Linked DNA regions of Parafrankia discariae. The protein of the gene in region 1 binds, or shares a complex with, the protein of each later gene. Links are inferred from orthologs where the notes say so. Each region holds a gene or a part of one and is shown on either strand. Other genes may lie near its edges.

Region 1 (10,607 bases):
GCCCGCGGACCGTCGTGACCATCGCGTGGCGCGCGGCGAAGCCGATCCGGGTGTGCGCGGGGTCGAGCGTCCAGGTACCGGTGAGGTCGGTCAGGACGGGGGCGGGAGCGGTCATCGTGCTCTCCTCTGAGTGCGTGGGCCGGGTGGCTGGTGGTGCCGTCATGCACGTTACTTGCGTGCGCAACCAAAGTGGACGGCGGGTCATTCCAGCTCCCCGGTCCGCGGCCCTGTGGATGAGAACTGGTCATCCACATCCGCTCCGCCTCGGCCCGGACGAACCCTCCCGGCTCCTACCTTGCGTGCATGACTCGAAATGGCTGGAATCAGAGCGACCGAGCCCAGGACAGCTGGGTCCAGGACGACGAGGTCCAGGACGACGAGGTCTGGGAGGGCGGGGGCTGGGGCGCCGATAACGGCGATGGCGATGGCGAGCGGGACGTGGGCCGGGCGGACACCCACGGCTCGCGGGCGCGGCGGGCTGTCGCCGCTCGCCTCCCGCCGACGCTGCGGCATGTGGTCCTCGCCCCGACGGCCCGGGCGGCGCTGGTGCTGGTACTGGTGGCAGTCGCGGCGGCGGCCGTGGTCGGCTGGCTGACCTGGCGCGACCGGCCGGTGGCCCTCCAACCGAGCGCGGCGGCGGCCGGTGCCCCGGGGTCCGGCGAGACCACCCGGAGCCCAGCGGCGACGCCGCCCGCGGCTGCGGAGTCCGGCGCCCCGGACTCCGCGGCGCCGGAGTCCGCGGCACCGGAGGTGGTCGTGGACGTCGCCGGGCGGGTGGCGCGCCCCGGGGTCGTGCGCCTGCCGGCCGGTTCCCGGGTGGTGGACGCCGTCGAGCGGGCCGGTGGTGTGCTGCCCGGCACCGACACGACGGGGCTGGCACTGGCCAGGCTCCTCGCGGATGGTGAACAGATCCTGGTCGACGGGCGGCCGGGACCCGCGACGCCGCCCCCGGAGGCAGCCGGTGGCGGCCCGTCCTCCGGGTCGGCCGGCGGTTCCGCGGGAGGTGCCGGGGGAGGTTCGCCGGGCCAGCCGCTGGACCTGAACACCGCGACACTGGAACAGCTGGATACCCTGCCCGGCGTGGGTCCGGTGCTGGCCCAACGGATCATCGACTGGCGGGCGGCGAACGGGCCCTTCACCTCGCCCGACCAGCTCGGTGAGGTCACCGGTGTCGGTGACCGGCGGCTGGCGGACCTGATGCCTCTGGTGACGGCCTGATGGTCGCCGTCGCGATGGAGACCGGGCTCGGCCTGCCGAGCGGCTCCGACCCGGCGCGAGAGGGTCCGCTGGACCTCCGTCTGGTCGTTCCGGCCGCCGCGGCCTGGGGCGGGGCGGCGGCGGCCGGGTACTGGGGCCCCGGGCCGGTGTTCCTCGGCGCCGCCGGCCTGGCGCTGTGCGGGTGTCCGGCAGGGGTTCTGATCGCGTTGCGCCGGGGTCCCGGTGGCCGGCTCGGCAGGCCGGGAGCGCTGGTCGGATTGGTCGCCCTGGCCTTCCTCGCGGCCGGGGTTCTCGTGGGTGGGGCGGCCGCGCGACCCCGGTTCGCCGGCCCGCTCGCCGAGCTGGCCCGGGCCCACCGGACCGTGGACGCCGAGGTCGTCCTCAGCGACGACCCGAAGACCTCGGCCTCGGCGCCGGCCGCCGCTGCCGGCCCGCGGGAGGGACCGACGGTCACCGCCCGGGCCCGGCTGGTGGCCGTGACCGGCCCCGGCCGCCGGCTGCGGGCCTCGGTACCAGTGCTCCTGGTGGGGCGCGGCCCGGATCTCGCGAACTACCTGCCGGGGCAGCGGCTCGACGTGCGTGCCGGGCTGGCGCCGGCGGGCCCGGGTGACACGATCGCGGCGGTCCTGTTCGTCCGGGCGCCGCCGCGGGCGCGTGGAAGCCCGCCGGCCGTGCAACGGGTCGCCGGGTGGCTGCGGGCCGGACTGCGGGACGCCGCCGCGGTGGTGTCCCAGCCCGCCGGCGGGCTGTTGCCGGCGCTGGTCGTCGGCGACACCTCGGGCCTCGATCCCGGGCTGAAGGACGACTTCCGCGCCGCCGGGATGAGTCATCTGACCGCGGTGTCCGGCGCGAACCTCGCGATCACGGCCGGGACGGTGCTGTTCCTGCTCGGGCGGCTCCGGCTCGGGGCCCGCTCCAGGGCGGTCGCCGCGGCCCTGGTGGTCGTCGGGTTCGTGATCCTGGCCCGTCCGTCCGCCAGCGTGGTCCGGGCCGGAGCCATGGGTCTCGTCGGCCTGGTCGCCCTCGCCGCGGGTCGGCCCCGCGCGGTGCTGGCGGCGCTGGCGACCGCGGTCATCGCCGTCGTGCTGGTGGCCCCGGCGTTCGCGTTGTCCGCCGGGTTCGCGCTGTCGGTGCTCGCGACGACGGGGATGATCGTGTGGGGGCCGGGCTGGCGCGACGCGCTGGAGCGGGCCCGTGCGGTCGGTCGGCTCGGTGAGGTCGTGGCGGTGGCCGCCGCCGCCCAGCTCGCCTGCACTCCGGTGCTGGCCTGGCTCGGTGGGGGTGTCAGCCTCGTCGCGATCCCGGCGAACGTGGTGGCGGCGCCGGCGGTCGCGCCCGCCACCGTGCTCGGCGTGTCGGCGATGGCCGTCGCCGCCGTCAACGACCCGGTCGCCGCACTGCTCGCGCGGCTGGCGGGGCTGGCCTGCCGCTGGCTCGTGCTGGTCGCGGATGTCGCCGCCGGTGTCCCGGCGGGGACGATCGGTTGGCCGTCGGGGCCCGCGGGGGCGGCCGCCGCACTCGGCTGCGTGGTGCTGGTGGTGGCCCTGGCGCGGCGGCGCCCGACCCGTCGGCTGCTGGTGTCGGCGGTGGTGGGCCTGCTGGCGGCCCGGGTGCTCCTGCTGCCGAGGCTGGCGGGCTGGCCGCCGCCCGGCTGGCGGATCGTGGCCTGCGACGTGGGCCAGGGCGACGCGCTGGTCCTGCGCTCCGGGGCGGCCTCGGCGGTCGTGGTCGACGTGGGTCCCGATCTGGCGCTGATCGCCACCTGCCTGGACGACCTCGGTGTGCGCGAGGTACCGCTGGTCGTGCTCACCCATCTGCACGCCGATCACGCCGCCGGCCTGAGCGGGGTGGTGGGCCGGCTGCCGGTGGGGGAGCTGGTGGTGAGCCCGCTGCCCGAACCGGCCGACCAGTGGGACGCGGTCGAGCGCTCGGCGCGGGCGGCGGGCGTGCCGGTGCGGGCCGTCTCCGCCGGCGCCGTGGGGGAGACCGGAGCGGTCCGCTGGCGGGTGATCGGCCCGGAACGGGTCCTGCGGGGCACGGCCAGCGACCCGAACAACGCCAGCCTCGTCGTCCTGGCGGCGGTCGGCGGCGTGACGGTGCTGCTCACCGGGGATGCCGAGCCGCCGGAGCAGCGGCAGGTGGCGCGGCGCGGCCTCGGGCCCGTCGACGGCTTCGGGCCCGTCGACGTGCTCAAGGTGGCTCACCACGGGTCCGGGGACCAGCTGCCGGAGTTCCTCACCCGGACCGGCGCCGAGATAGCGCTGATCAGCGTCGGCGTCGACAACACCTACGGGCATCCCGCGCCGAGCACGCTGGCCGGCCTGCGCGCGGCCGGGATGGCGGTGGCCCGCACCGACCTGAACGGCCCGGTGGCCGTTGTCGAGACGGCCGGCGGAGGGGTCCGGGCGGTGGCGCGCCGGCCCGGTCCGCGAGAGGGCGCGGCCGGCTCGTGACATGCTGATCGACGTGCCGCCGCCCTCCGCCCCGCCACCGCTGGTCGTCGTGAGCGGCGACGAGGACCTCCTCGTCGCACGTGCCGTCCGGGAGGTGCTCGCCGCCGCCAGGGCCCGTGATCCGGAGGTCGAGGTCGTCGACCGGTCACCCGGCGAGCTCACCGAGGCCGACATGATCGACCTCGGGGCGAGCTCGATGTTCGGGGGTGGCCGGGTGCTGGTGGTCCGGGGCGCGGCCGACCTGGCGGAGGATCTGCGCGACGCGCTGTTGGCCTACGTCGCCCACCCGCTCGACGACGTGATCCTCGTCGTGGTCCACAGCGGCGTGGTGAAGAACCGCAAGCTCGTGGACGCGATGAAGAAGGCCGGTGCCCGGGTCATCCCGGCGGCGAAGATCACCCGTCCGCGCGACCGGCACGACTTCGTGATCGCGGAGATCCGTCGGCTCGGTGGGCGGATGACCGACGAGGCGGTCCGAGCCCTGCTCGACGCGGTCGGCGGTGACCTGCGCGAGATCGCCGCGGTCTGCGACCAGCTGGTCGCGGACACCTCCGGGGTGATCGACGAGTCGGCGGTCGCGCGTTACCACCGGGGCCGGGCCGAGGCGAGCGGGTTCGCGGTCGCGGACGCCGCCGTCGCCGGCGATCTGGCCGGCGCGCTGACCCTGCTGCGCCAGGCGCTCGAGGGCGGCACGGCCCCAGTGCTGGTCACCAGTGCCATCGCGGGCGGCCTGCGTGACCTCGCCCGGGTGTCCGCGGTGGGCGGCGGATCCAAGTGGGACGTTGCCAAGGCCCTCGGCATGCCGGACTGGAAGGTCGAGCGCGCCCAGCGCGCGGCCCGGAGCTGGTCGGACCCGGGGCTGGCCCGGGCGATCCGGGCGGTGGCGGTCGCCGACGCCGGCGTCAAGGGCGCCGCCGTGGACGCCGGGTACGCCCTGGAACGGCTCCTGCACGAGGTCACCCAGGCCCGCGGCCGGGGCGAGCACGCCGGGCGGGCGCGGTGAACGACTCGGCGGGCCGACACCGCGGCCCGGGGGACGGCGATCCGGAGCGCGGCGCGCGGGACGAGCCCGGTGTGTGGGACGAGCCCGGCCCCGACGCCCACGAGGTGCCGCCTGGGGGGATGCTCGGTCTGCGAGTGCTCCCGGCGGGCTGGATGCGCGGCGTGCTCGGCACGGTCACCGCCCTGGTGACGGTGGTGATCGCCATGGGGGATCTGGCCAGCGCCTGGGTGCTGCTGGTGCTGCCGGCCACCGTCGCGGCGCTGGTGGCGTATGCCGAGAACCTCGAACGGATGCTGGGACCGGCGGCCGACCCCGAGGACTGACAGCCCCGCGGGCGAGTCGGGACGCGTCGAAGACCGGGGCCCGCCTGGCGGGTCGCCCGGTCTTCGAACGAAGTCTGTGACGAACCTGACGCGGGCTCGGACGCCCGCGGTCGGGTCAGGAGGCGCCGATCTCCGCGTTGGCCTTGGCGAGCGCCGACTTGCGGTTGGCGGCCTGGTTCGGGTGGATGACGCCCTTGCTGGCGGCCTTGTCGAGCTTCTTGGAGGCGATGCGGAGGGCGCTCTCGGCACGCTCGGCATCCCCGGCCTCGACGGCGTCGCGGAAGCGACGGACGTGCGTCTTCAGCTCGGACTTCACGGCCTTGTTGCGCAGCCGTCGCTTCTCGTTGGTGAGGTTGCGCTTGATCTGCGACTTGATGTTGGCCACGCGGGAGAACCTCTGAGTTTCGAGTCGGGATGGTACGAGAGTGCCGGGAGGCACCGACGTTATCAAACCAGCATGCCGGGGTGGTGGTGCGGGCGCGGCCACGCGGGCGGGCGCGGCGTGCCTGGCACGATGGGGGCCTGGCACGATGAAGGACTCGAGCCCGTGTACATGACAGTCCGCGCACACGGCGCCAGCCGGACCGAGTGCCCGACAGACCGACGTGCCCGACAGACCGACGAGCAGCGAAACGAGACCAGCCCGCGTGTCCGAAGCCCCGCACGAGGCCTCCGGCGTCGACCCCGCGTCGATCCGCAACTTCTGCATCATCGCCCACATCGACCACGGCAAGTCCACGCTTGCCGACCGCATGCTGGGTGTGACCGGTGTGGTCGAGGCGCGCAACATGCGCGCGCAGTACCTCGACCGGATGGACATCGAGCGCGAGCGCGGTATCACGATCAAGGCGCAGAACGTCCGGCTGCCCTGGCGGGCCGACGACGGTCAGGACTACGTCCTGCACCTCATCGACACGCCTGGCCACGTGGACTTCACCTACGAGGTGAGCCGGTCGCTCGCGGCCTGTGAGGGCGCGGTGCTGCTGGTCGACGCGGCCCAGGGCATCGAGGCGCAGACGCTCGCCAACCTCTACCTGGCGATCGAGAACGACCTGGCGATCATCCCGGTGCTGAACAAGATCGACCTGCCGGCCGCGCAGCCGGAGAAGTACGCCGCGGAGATCTCCTCGATCATCGGCTGCGACCCGGGTGACGTCCTCAAGGTCTCCGGCAAGACCGGCCAGGGGGTCCCGGAGCTGCTCAACGAGATCGTCCGCCGTATCCCGGCGCCGAGCGGCGACCCGGACGGCCCGCTCCGGGCCATGATCTTCGACAGCGTGTACGACATCTACCGCGGTGTGATCACCTATGTCCGGGTCGTCGACGGGTCGCTCAGCACCCGTGACCGTTGCCTGATGATGTCCACCGGGACCAGCCACGAGACCCTCGAGGTCGGCGTCATCTCGCCGGAGCCCCAACCGACCGGGTCGCTGTCGGCCGGTGAGGTCGGCTACGTCATCCCCGGGGTGAAGGACGTCCGCCAGGCCCGGGTCGGGGACACGATCACCTCGGCGCGCCGTCCGGCGACGGAGATGCTCGGCGGCTACCGGGACCCGCGTCCGATGGTCTACTCGGGGCTGTATCCCCTGGACGGCAGCGAGTACCCGGCGTTGCGCGAGGCGCTGGACAAGCTGCAGCTCAACGACGCGGCGCTCACCTTCGAGCCGGAGACGTCGGCGGCGCTGGGGTTCGGCTTCCGCTGTGGCTTCCTCGGGCTGCTCCATCTGGAGATCGTCCGGGAGCGGCTGGAGCGGGAGTTCGACCTCACGCTCATCTCGACGGCCCCCAACGTGGTCTACCGGGTCGTCATGGAGGACACCTCCGAGATCACGGTGACCAACCCCAGCGACTGGCCCGGCGGCAAGATCGCCGAGGTGTACGAGCCGGTCGTGGAGGCGATGCTGCTGCTGCCCACCGACTTCGTCGGCGCGGTGATGGAGCTGTGCCAGGGCCGGCGCGGCGTGCTCAAGGGGATGGACTACATCTCCACCGACCGGGTGGAGCTGAAGTACACGCTGCCGCTCGGTGAGATCATCTTCGACTTCTTCGACGCGCTGAAGTCGCGCACCCGCGGCTACGCCAGCCTCGACTACGAGCCCGCCGGCGAGCAGGCCGCGGACCTGGTCAAGGTGGACATCCTCCTGCAGGGCGAGGCGGTGGACGCGTTCTCGGCGATCGTGCACCGGGAGAAGGCCTACTCCTACGGGGTGGCGATGACCTCGAAGCTGCGGGAGCTGATTCCCCGCCAGCAGTTCGAGGTGCCGATCCAGGCGGCGATCGGCAGCCGGATCATCGCCCGGGAGAACATCCGGGCCATCCGCAAGGACGTCCTCGCCAAGTGCTACGGCGGTGACATCAGCCGTAAGCGGAAGCTGCTGGAGAAGCAGAAGGAGGGCAAGAAGCGGATGAAGACCATCGGCCGGGTGGAGGTCCCGCAGGAGGCGTTCATCGCGGCGCTGTCCACGACCGAGAGCCCGAAGTCGCCGGCGCCCAAGACCGGGCGTTAGCGGCGAGCGGGCAGGCGGCGCGGCGCCCCCGGCCGGCCCTTCGCGGGCCGGGCGCGGGCGGGCGGGCGTCAGGCGTTCTCGGGAGCCGCGGCGATCCGGGGAAGCCGGATCGGTTCGGTGGCCGGTTCGGCCTGGGCGAAGCCCAGGGCGAGGACCGATCCCGACCGGTACTCGGTGGTATGTGGGGGTAGTAGTTCCTCGATGGTCACGAGGGCACTGGTGGGCTCCTCTTGCATGGTCGAATCATTTCGTACCGACCTCGACTGATCCATGACCAGCCGCCCACGATTTGACCGTGCGATTGTCAACAGACCACAAACTGGGTGATTCTGGGCAGTCGGTCGCGTCGTGCCGCCCGGGTCGGCCCGGCGATGGCCCGTAAGAGCGGCGCGCCCGGGCGCCTTGTCCGCTCCTGGTCCAGGTGTCGTCCGAGGTCGGCCAAAATGACGGTCTCCGGGCACGTTGACAAACAGAGCGTTGCGGTCTCGGCACGCGTTGGGGGCACACTGGAGACATGCCATCCAAGCCTCTCGAGGGGGCGCCGGCACCCGTCGACGGCGTGCTCCCCGACGCCGCGCTCACCGAGGTCGGGACCCGACCGTTCGGTGTCTACGTGCACGTGCCGTACTGCGCGGCACGCTGCGGGTACTGCGACTTCAACACCTACACCCCGGCCGAGCTCGGCGCGGGCGGCCAGGGTGGGGCCGCCTCGTTCGTCGACTCGGTGGCCACCGAGGCCCGGCTGGCCCGCTCCGTCCTGGGCGAGCGGGACCTGACGGTCTCGACGGTCTTCGTCGGCGGCGGCACCCCGACGTTGCTGCCGGCCGCCGATCTGGCCAAGGTCCTGCGGGTCCTGGACGACACCTTCGGCCTGGCCGGTGACGCGGAGGTCACCACCGAGGCCAACCCGGAGTCCGTCGACCTCGAGACCCTCGAACAGCTCCGGGCGAGTGGGTACACCCGGATCTCGTTCGGCATGCAGAGTGCCCGCCCGCACGTGCTCGCGGCGCTGGACCGCCGGCACACCCCCGGCCGGGTTCCCGAGGTGGTCGGCTGGGCGCGGTCCGCCGGGTTCCGTCAGCTCAGCCTCGACCTCATCTACGGCGCGCCGGGGGAGTCCGAGAGCGACTGGGCGGCGAGCCTGGACACCGTGATCGAGCTCGCGCCCGACCATGTCAGCGCCTACGCCCTGACGGTGGAGGAGGGCACCAAGCTCTCCCGTCGGGTGCGCCGCGGTGAGCTGCTGGAACCGGACGACGACCTGCTCGCCGATCGCTACCTGCAGGCGGACGAGGTGCTCGCCGGCGCCGGCCTGACCAACTACGAGGTCAGCAACTGGGCGCGTGACGAGGCCTCCTGGTGCCGCCACAACATGGGCTACTGGCGCGGTGACGACTGGTGGGGGCTGGGGCCGGGCGCCCACAGCCACGTGGGCGGCGTCCGGTGGTGGAACGTCCGCCATCCGACCGAGTACGCCACCCGGGTCGGCGCCGGCCGCAGCCCGGCCGCCGGCCGCGAGGTGCTGGACGCCCAGGCCCGGCGGGTCGAGCGGGTCATGCTGGGCGTCCGCCTCGTCGAGGGGCTGGGCGTCGACGCGCTGGTCGGGCCGGCGCTGGACGTCGCCGCCGAGCTCGCGGCGGACGGCCTCATCGTCGCCGACGTTCTCGCGCAGGGCCGGGTGGCGCTCACCCGCCGTGGCCGGCTGCTGACCGACACGGTCGTCCGTGCCCTGCTACCCGACTGAGCGCGCCTCCCCGCCCACCCGGGCGGCGACCGGGGTTCCGGATCTCCGTGTGTTCCTCGAGCGCGGGTCTGCTCACGATGGCTGCCCCGACCTGGGTGGGAAGCTACACTTGGCACTCACGGCGGCCGAGTGCCAGGGCTGGGTGACCAGCAGGACAGGGTCACCGGTCCGGCACACGCCGCCAGCCCCGCCTGGCTTACCGAAACCGGCGAAGGGGGTGTGGTCACGTGTTGGAGGAACGGCGGCTGGAGGTGCTGCGGGCGATCGTCGAGGATTTCGTGCTCAGCAATGAGCCGGTGGGATCCAAGACGTTGGCCGAGCGGCATGCTCTGGGCGTGTCGCCCGCCACGGTGCGTAACGACATGTCGGCCCTTGAGGAAGAGGGCTACATCACCCAGCCGCACACCAGCGCGGGCCGTATCCCGACAGACAAAGGCTATCGCCTCTTCGTCGACCGGCTCTCCGGCGTCAAGCCGCTGTCGCGCGCCGAGCGCCGGGCCATCCAGAGCTTCCTGGAGGGCGCGGTCGATCTCGACGACGTGGTGCGGCGCTCGGTGCGCCTGCTCGCGCAACTCACACGTCAGGTGGCTGTGGTCCAGTATCCCTCACTCTCGTCCAGCAGCGTCCGCCACATCGAGATCGTCACGCTCAGCCCGAACCGCCTGCTCCTGGTACTGATCACGGACACGGGCCGGGTCGAGCAGCGGGTGGTCGACATCCCCACCCCGGTCGACGACGGCGTGGTCGGTGAGCTGCGCGGCCTGCTGAACGGCTCGCTGCGGGGCCGCCGTGTGGTCGACGCCACAGAGGTCGCGGCGGACCTCCCCGAGACCGTCCGACCGGATCTGCGCGGGCACCTGACGACGCTCACCACCGTGGTGCTGGAGGCTCTCCTGGAACGGCAGGAGGAGCGGGTCGCGCTGGCCGGTACCGCGAACCTCACACGCTCCTCGGTCGACTTCGCCGACTCGCTGCGGTTCATTCTGGAAGCACTTGAGGAGCAGGTCGTGCTCCTCAAACTGATCGGTTCAGTCCGGGAGACCGGTACTGTGACGGTGCGCATCGGGCGTGAGACGGATGTGGACGCCCTCCGCTCAACGTCGGTAATCGCCACCGGGTACGGTCTCGGCCCGGCGGTGCTGGGCGGAATGGGAGTCGTCGGCCCGATGCGGATGGACTATCCGGGAACGATGGCGGCCGTACGAGCCGTCGCCAAGTACGTGGGTGAACTCTTGGGTGCCGACTGATGGCAGTGGACTATTACGCGACGCTCGGTGTGCGGCGTGACGCCACCGGTGACGAGATCAAGCGGGCCTACCGCAAGCTGGCCCGGGAGCTGCATCCGGACGTCAATCCGGA
Region 2 (6,904 bases), on another replicon or contig:
CTGCCGCTGGAGGATGTCGCTCCGCCGGCGATGCTGCGCGCGCGGGCGGCCGGGGTCGGTGCGTAATGGCCAAGTTGCGCATCACGCAGATCCGCTCCGAGATCGGCGGCACCCGTAACCAGCGCGAGACGCTGCGCACGCTGGGGCTACGCAAGATCAACGCGAGCACCGTCCGTGACGACCGTCCCGAGGTCCTCGGGATGATCGCGACCGTGACCCATCTCGTGCGGGTCGAGGAGGTGGACTCCTGATGGCCGAGAAGACGCTGGAGAAGTCGGACTCCGCCACCGCGGAGGAGCGCGGCCGCGGGCTGAAGGTCCACCACCTTCGCCCGGCGCCGGGCGCCCACAAGAAGAAGCAGCGCGTGGGCCGCGGTGAGGGCTCCAAGGGCAAGACGGCCGGCCGTGGCACCAAGGGCTCGAAGGCACGCAAGCAGGTGCCGGCGCGCTTCGAGGGCGGCCAGATGCCCCTGCACATGCGGGTTCCCAAGCTCAAGGGCTTCCGTAACCGGTTCCGCACCGAATACCAGGTGGTGAACGTCGCCACCCTGGAGGAGCTGTTCCCCGACGGCGGCGCGATCGGCGTCGACGACCTGGTCGCCGCCGGCGCGATCCGGGGCAAGTCGCTGGTGAAGGTGCTCGGCGACGGCGAGATCGGCGTGGCCGTCCAGGTGACGGCGCATGCCTTCTCCGGTTCGGCGAAGCAGAAGATCGAGGCCGCCGGGGGCAGTGTCACCCAGGCGTGAGAGTGGCCTCGGGGCGGGTGGGGCGACCTAGCCGTCCCGAGGCGTTCGTGCGTTTCCGCACCGGCGCGCCGCAGTTGGCCGCCGGTGTCACCGAGGCCCGGTGGCCCTTGGGCCACCGGAGTCCAGGAGCCTGAATCGTGACACCGCGTAGTGGCCACTGTGGAGCGCGGCGGAGGGCGACAGCCGACGTAACGGCTCGCCGGTGACGCTGCAACGGGTGCCTCCTCGCTCTGCGTCTCGAGTACACCGGTGCCTACCGCGAGTGATGTCCGGACGAGTGGGCCTCGGGTGCTGTTAGAGTCGCCTCACCGCGTACGGTCGGCTTCGGCGGCCAGCGGCGATCCGTACCGGACATCGAGTCCGTCCCGTCAGCCGTAAGGATCAGCAGGAGGAGTCGTGCTCACCGCCTTCACGCGGGCCTTCCGCACGCCCGACCTGCGGAAGAAACTGCTCTTCACCCTTGGTGTCGTCGTCCTGTTCCGGTTGGGCAGCGTCATGCCCTCACCCGGTGTCTCCACGGCGGCGGTGAACGCGTGTCTGGACTCGGCCAGCGCCGAAAGCAACAACGTGTACTCGCTGATCAACCTCTTCAGCGGTGGCGCCCTCCTTCAGCTCTCGGTGTTCGCGCTCGGCATCATGCCGTACATCACCTCGAGCATCATCATCCAGCTTCTGGTGGTGGTGATTCCGCGACTCGAGCAGCTGAAGAAGGAAGGCAGCTCGGGTGAGCAGAAGCTCACCCAGTACACCCGCTATCTGACGGTCGCCCTGGGCATCCTGCAGGCCACCGGCATCGTGGCGCTCGCCCGCAGTGGCCGGCTCTTCCCCGGCTGCAGCGCCCAGATCATCCCGGACACGAGCCTCTTCCGCATCGTCACCATCGTGATCACAATGACCGCGGGAACAGCGGTCATCATGTGGATGGGTGAGCTCATCACCGCCCGCGGCGTGGGCAACGGCATGTCGCTGCTGATCTTCACCTCGATCGCCGCGGCCCTGCCCTCCCAGGGCGGGCGGATCCTGCAGGTCGCCGGTGGCGTCGTGTTCGGCCTGGTGATTCTGCTCGGTCTGGCCATCGTCGTGTTCGTCGTGTTCGTCGAACAGTCGCAGCGCCGCATTCCGGTCCAGTACGCGAAGCGGCTGATCGGGCGCCGGATGTACGGCGGGACCTCCACCTATCTCCCGATCAAGGTGAACCAGGCCGGCATCATCCCGGTCATCTTCGCCTCCTCGCTGCTCCAGCTCCCGCAGCTCGTGGGTCAGGTGTGGAGCAACCAGACCTTCCAGGACTTCGAGCAGCGCTACCTGTCGCGCGGGGACCACCCGCTCTACCTCGTGGCCTACGGTGCACTGATCATCTTCTTCACGTACTTCTATGTCGCGATCACCTTCAACCCGACGGAGGTCGCCGACAACATGAGGAAGTACGGCGGGTTCATCCCCGGGATCCGACCCGGCCGGCCCACGGCCGAATACCTGGATCACGTGCTGTCCCGCATCACTCTCCCTGGCTCGCTGTTCCTGGGGGTCATCACGGTGTTGCCGTTGGCGCTTCTCAACCTGACGAAGGACCAGCCCTTCCCGTTCGCTGGTACCTCGGTTTTGATCATGGTGGGAGTGGGGCTGGAGACCGTGAAACAGATCGAAAGCCAGCTCATGCTGCGCAACTACGAAGGATTCCTCCGGTAGTGCGCCTCGTACTGGTCGGACCGCCAGGCGCCGGCAAGGGGACGCAGGCCGCCTTCATCGCGCAGGCGAGATCCATTCCGAAGATCTCGACCGGCGACATCTTCCGGGCGAACGTCCGCGAGGGAACCGAGCTCGGTGTCCTCGCGAAGGCGTACATGGACGCCGGTGACCTCGTCCCCGACGAGATCACCATCGGCATGGTGCGCAACCGTCTCGCCGAGGACGACGCGGTCAAGGGCTTCCTCCTGGACGGCTTCCCACGCAACGTCCCGCAGGCCGAGGTGCTCGGCGGCATGCTGGACGCTATGGGCACGCGTCTCGATGTGGTCCTCGAGCTGGTCGTCGACGACGACGAGGTGGTGCGGCGGCTCTCCGGGCGGCGCACCTGTCGGAACTGCGGCCACATCTGGCACCTCGACTTCGACCCGTCCCGGGTCGAGGGAATCTGTGATCGGTGCTCGGGGGAGTTGTTCCAGCGCGACGACGACCGTTCTGAGACGGTGCGCCACCGCCTCGAGGTGTACGCCGAGCAGACCTCCCCGCTCGTCGCGTACTACGCGGCCAAGGGCGTGCTCATCGGCATCGACGCGACCGGCCCGGTCGACAACGTGACCGACCGCGCCCTCGACGCGCTACGCCACTACGGCGACTGACCGGGGCCGACCCCGGTCAGTCGCGTCGTGACACCGCCATACCTCGCGTCCGCGGCGGTTCCGGTACGGAGCGGGCCCTCGGTCCTTCGCGGCCTGCGCCGCGGTCGAGGTCGTCCGCTGGCCCGCGGTCGCCGTATGCCCGCGTTTTCCGCCGGCGACGTCCGCTCTCGACGAACGAGCTCCCATCTCCGTCACCGCGGACGGTTATCGTCGGTAGGGGACGGGCGCGGGAACGCGCCGGCGGGGCCCGTGGGCACGGCAGGCACGTGAGCGCGGCAGGGAACGTGAGCGCGGCAGGTCCGTGCCGGGGCGGCTGCGCCGGCGGGGTACGGGTCCCGGCCGGGCTCAGCCGAGGCGACGGGCAGTCGTACGTCGCGAACACTACTGAGGGACGGGACCGGTAGAGCGTGGCACGACGAGAGCACGTCCAGATCAAGACGGCATCCGAGATCGCCAAGATGCGGGTGGCCGGGCTGCTCGTCGCGAAGACCCTGGCGGCGCTGCGCGCGGCGGTGGCTCCGGGCGTCACCACGGAGGATCTCGACGCCCTCGCGGAGCGGACGATCCGCGCCGACGGCGGCATCCCCTCCTTCAAGGGCTACGCGCACCCCCCGTACCCGGCCTCGATCTGCAGCTCGGTGAACAACGAGGTGGTGCACGCGATCCCCAGCCGGCGCCGGGTGCTGCGCGAGGGGGACATCATCTCCATCGACTGCGGCGCGATCGTCGACGGCTGGCACGGCGACGCCGCGATCACCGTCCCGGTCGGCGAGGTGCCCACCGAGGTCCTGGACATGCTCCGGGTCTGCGACGAGGCGCTGTGGCGGGGCCTTGCCGCCGCCCAGCTCGGCGGCAGGCTGACGGACATCAGCAACGCGGTGGAGCGGGCCATCCTCCCCCACGGGTACGGGATCGTCGACCACTACGGCGGGCACGGCATCGGGTCGGAGATGCACCAGCCGCCGCACGTGCTGAACTACGGCCGGGCCGGCCGCGGGATGAAGCTGGTCGAGGGCGTCGCGCTGGCCATCGAGCCGATGATCACCCTCGGCTCGCCGGACACCGTCATCCTCGAGGACGAATGGACGGTCGCGACCAGGGACGGCTCGCTCGCCGCGCACACCGAGCACTCGGTCGCTGTCACCCCGCGTGGTCCGTGGGTGCTCACCGAGCCGGACGGCGGCGTGGCGAGGTTCGCGGAGCTGGGGGTGGCCTGCGGGCAGCCCGCCGACGCGCCCACCGGCTGAGCGGTCAGGCGCACCAGCCGGTCCGATCAGGGTCGTGTGGGGCCCGTGTTGGCCCTTGACGGATGCGGCACGTACACTCATGAGTCGACGGTCTACAGCGTTGTCGGTGTCCATCTTTTTGTACGGTGGCTCCGCGCGGTGATCTCGCGTGAACGCACTCTCGGGTGCGCGATCGCTCGCCCCAGGCGGGTCCGGGCCGTCATCCCAGCGTCGACGTCAGGACAGCGGAGGACATGCCGAAGAAGGACGGGGCCATCGAGATCGAAGGCCGAGTGGTGGAGCCGCTCCCGAACGCCATGTTCCGGGTGGAGCTCCAGAACGGTCATCGTGTTCTCGCCCACATCAGTGGCAAGATGCGTCAGCACTACATCCGGATCCTTCCCGAGGACCGGGTGGTGGTGGAGCTCTCGCCATACGACCTGTCCCGCGGTCGCATCGTCTACCGCTACAAGTAGTCGTCAACTCACCAGCGAGCGCGGCCCACGGCTGCGTGTGGAGGTTCGTGCGGCCGTGAAGGTCAAGCCGAGCGTGAAGAAGATCTGCGACAAGTGCAAGGTGATCCGCCGTCACGGGCGTGTCATGGTCATCTGCGACAACCTGCGCCACAAGCAGCGCCAGGGCTGATCGCGGTCGGCGGGCCAGCGGGCCTGCCGACGGTCACCGGCGGGCCAGGCGCCCGCCGGTGACATCCGGCGGGTCTGATGGGCCCGCCGCCAGAAGCGACACCAGGCCGCGTCACGCGGTCCCACCCCCGGTCGGAGGCCGGGGCCTCGTCGGTTTCACGGACCGATGCCACCCGTCAGGGAGGCGTCGCTCTCCGGGCCGAGGCGGGGGCGGTGTCGCCCGAGACCTCCGGGTTCAGGAAGGAACCACCGCGTCATGGCACGCCTCTCCGGCGTCGACCTTCCCCGCGAAAAGCGGGTTGAGATCGCGCTGACCTACATCTTCGGGATCGGCCGCAGCCGTTCTCGGGACACCCTCGCCGCGACCGGGGTCAACCCGGACACCCGGGTCCGGGACCTCACCGACGACGAGGTCCAGAAGCTTCGGGAGTGGATCGACGCCAACTACCGCGTCGAGGGCGATCTCAACCGCGAGATCAAGCAGGACATCCGCCGCAAGATGGAGATCGGCTGCTACCAGGGTCTCCGTCACCGCCGCAACCTTCCCGTCCACGGCCAGCGCACGCACACCAACGCGCGTACCCGCAAGGGCCCGCGCCGTGCCATCGCCGGGAAGAAGAAGGCCGGCAAGAAGTAGTCACCGGTCCCACCCGGGCCCCGGCGCCCGGGTTCCGCGACCGCTGATCGACGACCTCGTAGACGGAGACCACGGGCTATGCCTCCCAAGACACGCACCGCCGGCGTCAAGAAGGTCCGGCGGAAAGAGAAGAAGAACGTCGCCCACGGGCACGCTCACATCAAGAGCACGTTCAACAACACGATCGTCTCGATCACGGACCCCAGCGGTAACGTGATCTCGTGGGCGTCGGCCGGCCACGTCGGCTTCAAGGGCTCCCGCAAGTCCACTCCGTTCGCCGCGCAGATGGCCGCTGAGAACGCGGCTCGCAAGGCGCAGGAGCACGGGATGCGCAAGGTCGACGTCTTCGTGAAGGGCCCCGGCTCCGGCCGGGAGACCGCGATCCGTTCGCTGCAGGCCGCCGGCCTGGAGGTCGGGGCGATTCAGGACGTCACCCCGACCCCGCACAACGGCTGCCGCCCGCCGAAGCGTCGCCGGGTCTGAAGTCCGCGCCAGGGATACGAGAGAGAAGGACGAGCATGGCCCGTTACACCGGCGCGGACTGCAAGCGTTGCCGCCGCGAGAAGACGAAGCTGTTCCTCAAGGGCAGCAAGTGCGAGACCCCGAAGTGCCCGATCGAGATCCGGCCGTACCCGCCGGGCGAGCACGGCCGTGGCCGCACGAAGGACTCCGAGTACCTGCTGCAGAAGCGCGAGAAGCAGAAGTGCGCGCGCATCTACGGCATTCTGGAGAAGCAGTTCCGGGGCTACTACGACGAGGCGAACAGGCGTGCCGGCAAGACCGGTGACGAGCTGTTGAAGATCCTCGAGTCGCGCCTGGACAACGTGGTGTACCGGGGTGGCTTCGCGCCGTCCCGGGACGCCGCCCGCCAGGCCGTCCGGCACGGTCACGTGCAGGTCAACGGCCGCAAGGTCGACATCCCGAGCTACCGGGTCACCGAGAACGACATCGTGGAGATCGCGCCGAAGTCGCGCGAGCTCACCCCGTTCATCGTGGCCCGCGAGACCGCGGGGTCCGGCCGCACCGTCCCGCCGTGGATCGAGGCCATCCCCAGCCAGATGCGCCTGCTCGTCCACTCGCTGCCCGCGCGCCAGGTGATCGACACCCAGGTGCAGGAGCAGTTGATCGTCGAGCTCTACTCGAAGTAGTCGCCGTCGTCCGGCGCCGGTCTCGTGCCGGCGCCGGGTTGGCGTCGGTCCCCGGTCCCGTGCCGGGGTCGGGTGGCGGCCGGGCCGCGGATCATTCCCGCCCGGCGTACTGTTGTGTGGTGCGGGGGCGGACCGATGCCCCCGTGCCGGCTCCTTGTCGGG

What was found. The genes of interacting proteins can lie anywhere in the genome.
Region 2: rpsT (region 1) and rpsM share a complex: the UniProt entries of both Bacillus subtilis proteins name them as parts of the 30S ribosomal subunit. The link is inferred for Parafrankia discariae from one-to-one orthologs.

What each region holds. Positions count from the first base shown.
Region 1 is NZ_KB891219.1:313,316-323,922, forward strand. What follows is about bases 3,748-6,424. They hold rpsT (30S ribosomal protein S20), read right to left. Parts: upstream 5,383-6,424; coding sequence 5,113-5,382; downstream 3,748-5,112. Other genes in these bases: holA (DNA polymerase III subunit delta), read left to right, coding at 3,748-4,674; B056_RS0118450 (hypothetical protein), read left to right, coding at 4,671-4,997; lepA (translation elongation factor 4), read left to right, coding at 5,645-6,424. Outside these bases: B056_RS0118430 (YceI family protein), read right to left, coding at 1-115; B056_RS37035 (ComEA family DNA-binding protein), read left to right, coding at 304-1,218; B056_RS0118440 (ComEC/Rec2 family competence protein), read left to right, coding at 1,218-3,671; more of holA, read left to right, coding at 3,673-3,747; more of lepA, read left to right, coding at 6,425-7,504; B056_RS42870 (hypothetical protein), read right to left, coding at 7,573-7,740; radical SAM family heme chaperone HemW, read left to right, coding at 8,019-9,248; heat-inducible transcriptional repressor HrcA, read left to right, coding at 9,476-10,495; molecular chaperone DnaJ, read left to right, coding at 10,495-10,607. UniProt on the Bacillus subtilis protein: Binds directly to 16S ribosomal RNA.
Region 2 is NZ_KB891252.1:90,195-97,098, reverse strand. What follows is about bases 3,967-6,903. They hold rpsM (30S ribosomal protein S13), read left to right. Parts: upstream 3,967-5,213; coding sequence 5,214-5,594; downstream 5,595-6,903. Other genes in these bases: rpsD (30S ribosomal protein S4), read left to right, coding at 6,113-6,742; rpsK (30S ribosomal protein S11), read left to right, coding at 5,673-6,077; rpmJ (50S ribosomal protein L36), read left to right, coding at 4,845-4,958; infA (translation initiation factor IF-1), read left to right, coding at 4,568-4,789; map (type I methionyl aminopeptidase), read left to right, coding at 3,967-4,334. Also shown: rpsE (30S ribosomal protein S5), read left to right, coding at 1-66; rpmD (50S ribosomal protein L30), read left to right, coding at 66-251; rplO (50S ribosomal protein L15), read left to right, coding at 251-745; preprotein translocase subunit SecY, read left to right, coding at 1,142-2,434; B056_RS0127775 (adenylate kinase), read left to right, coding at 2,434-3,087; more of map, read left to right, coding at 3,495-3,966. UniProt on the Bacillus subtilis protein: Located at the top of the head of the 30S subunit, it contacts several helices of the 16S rRNA.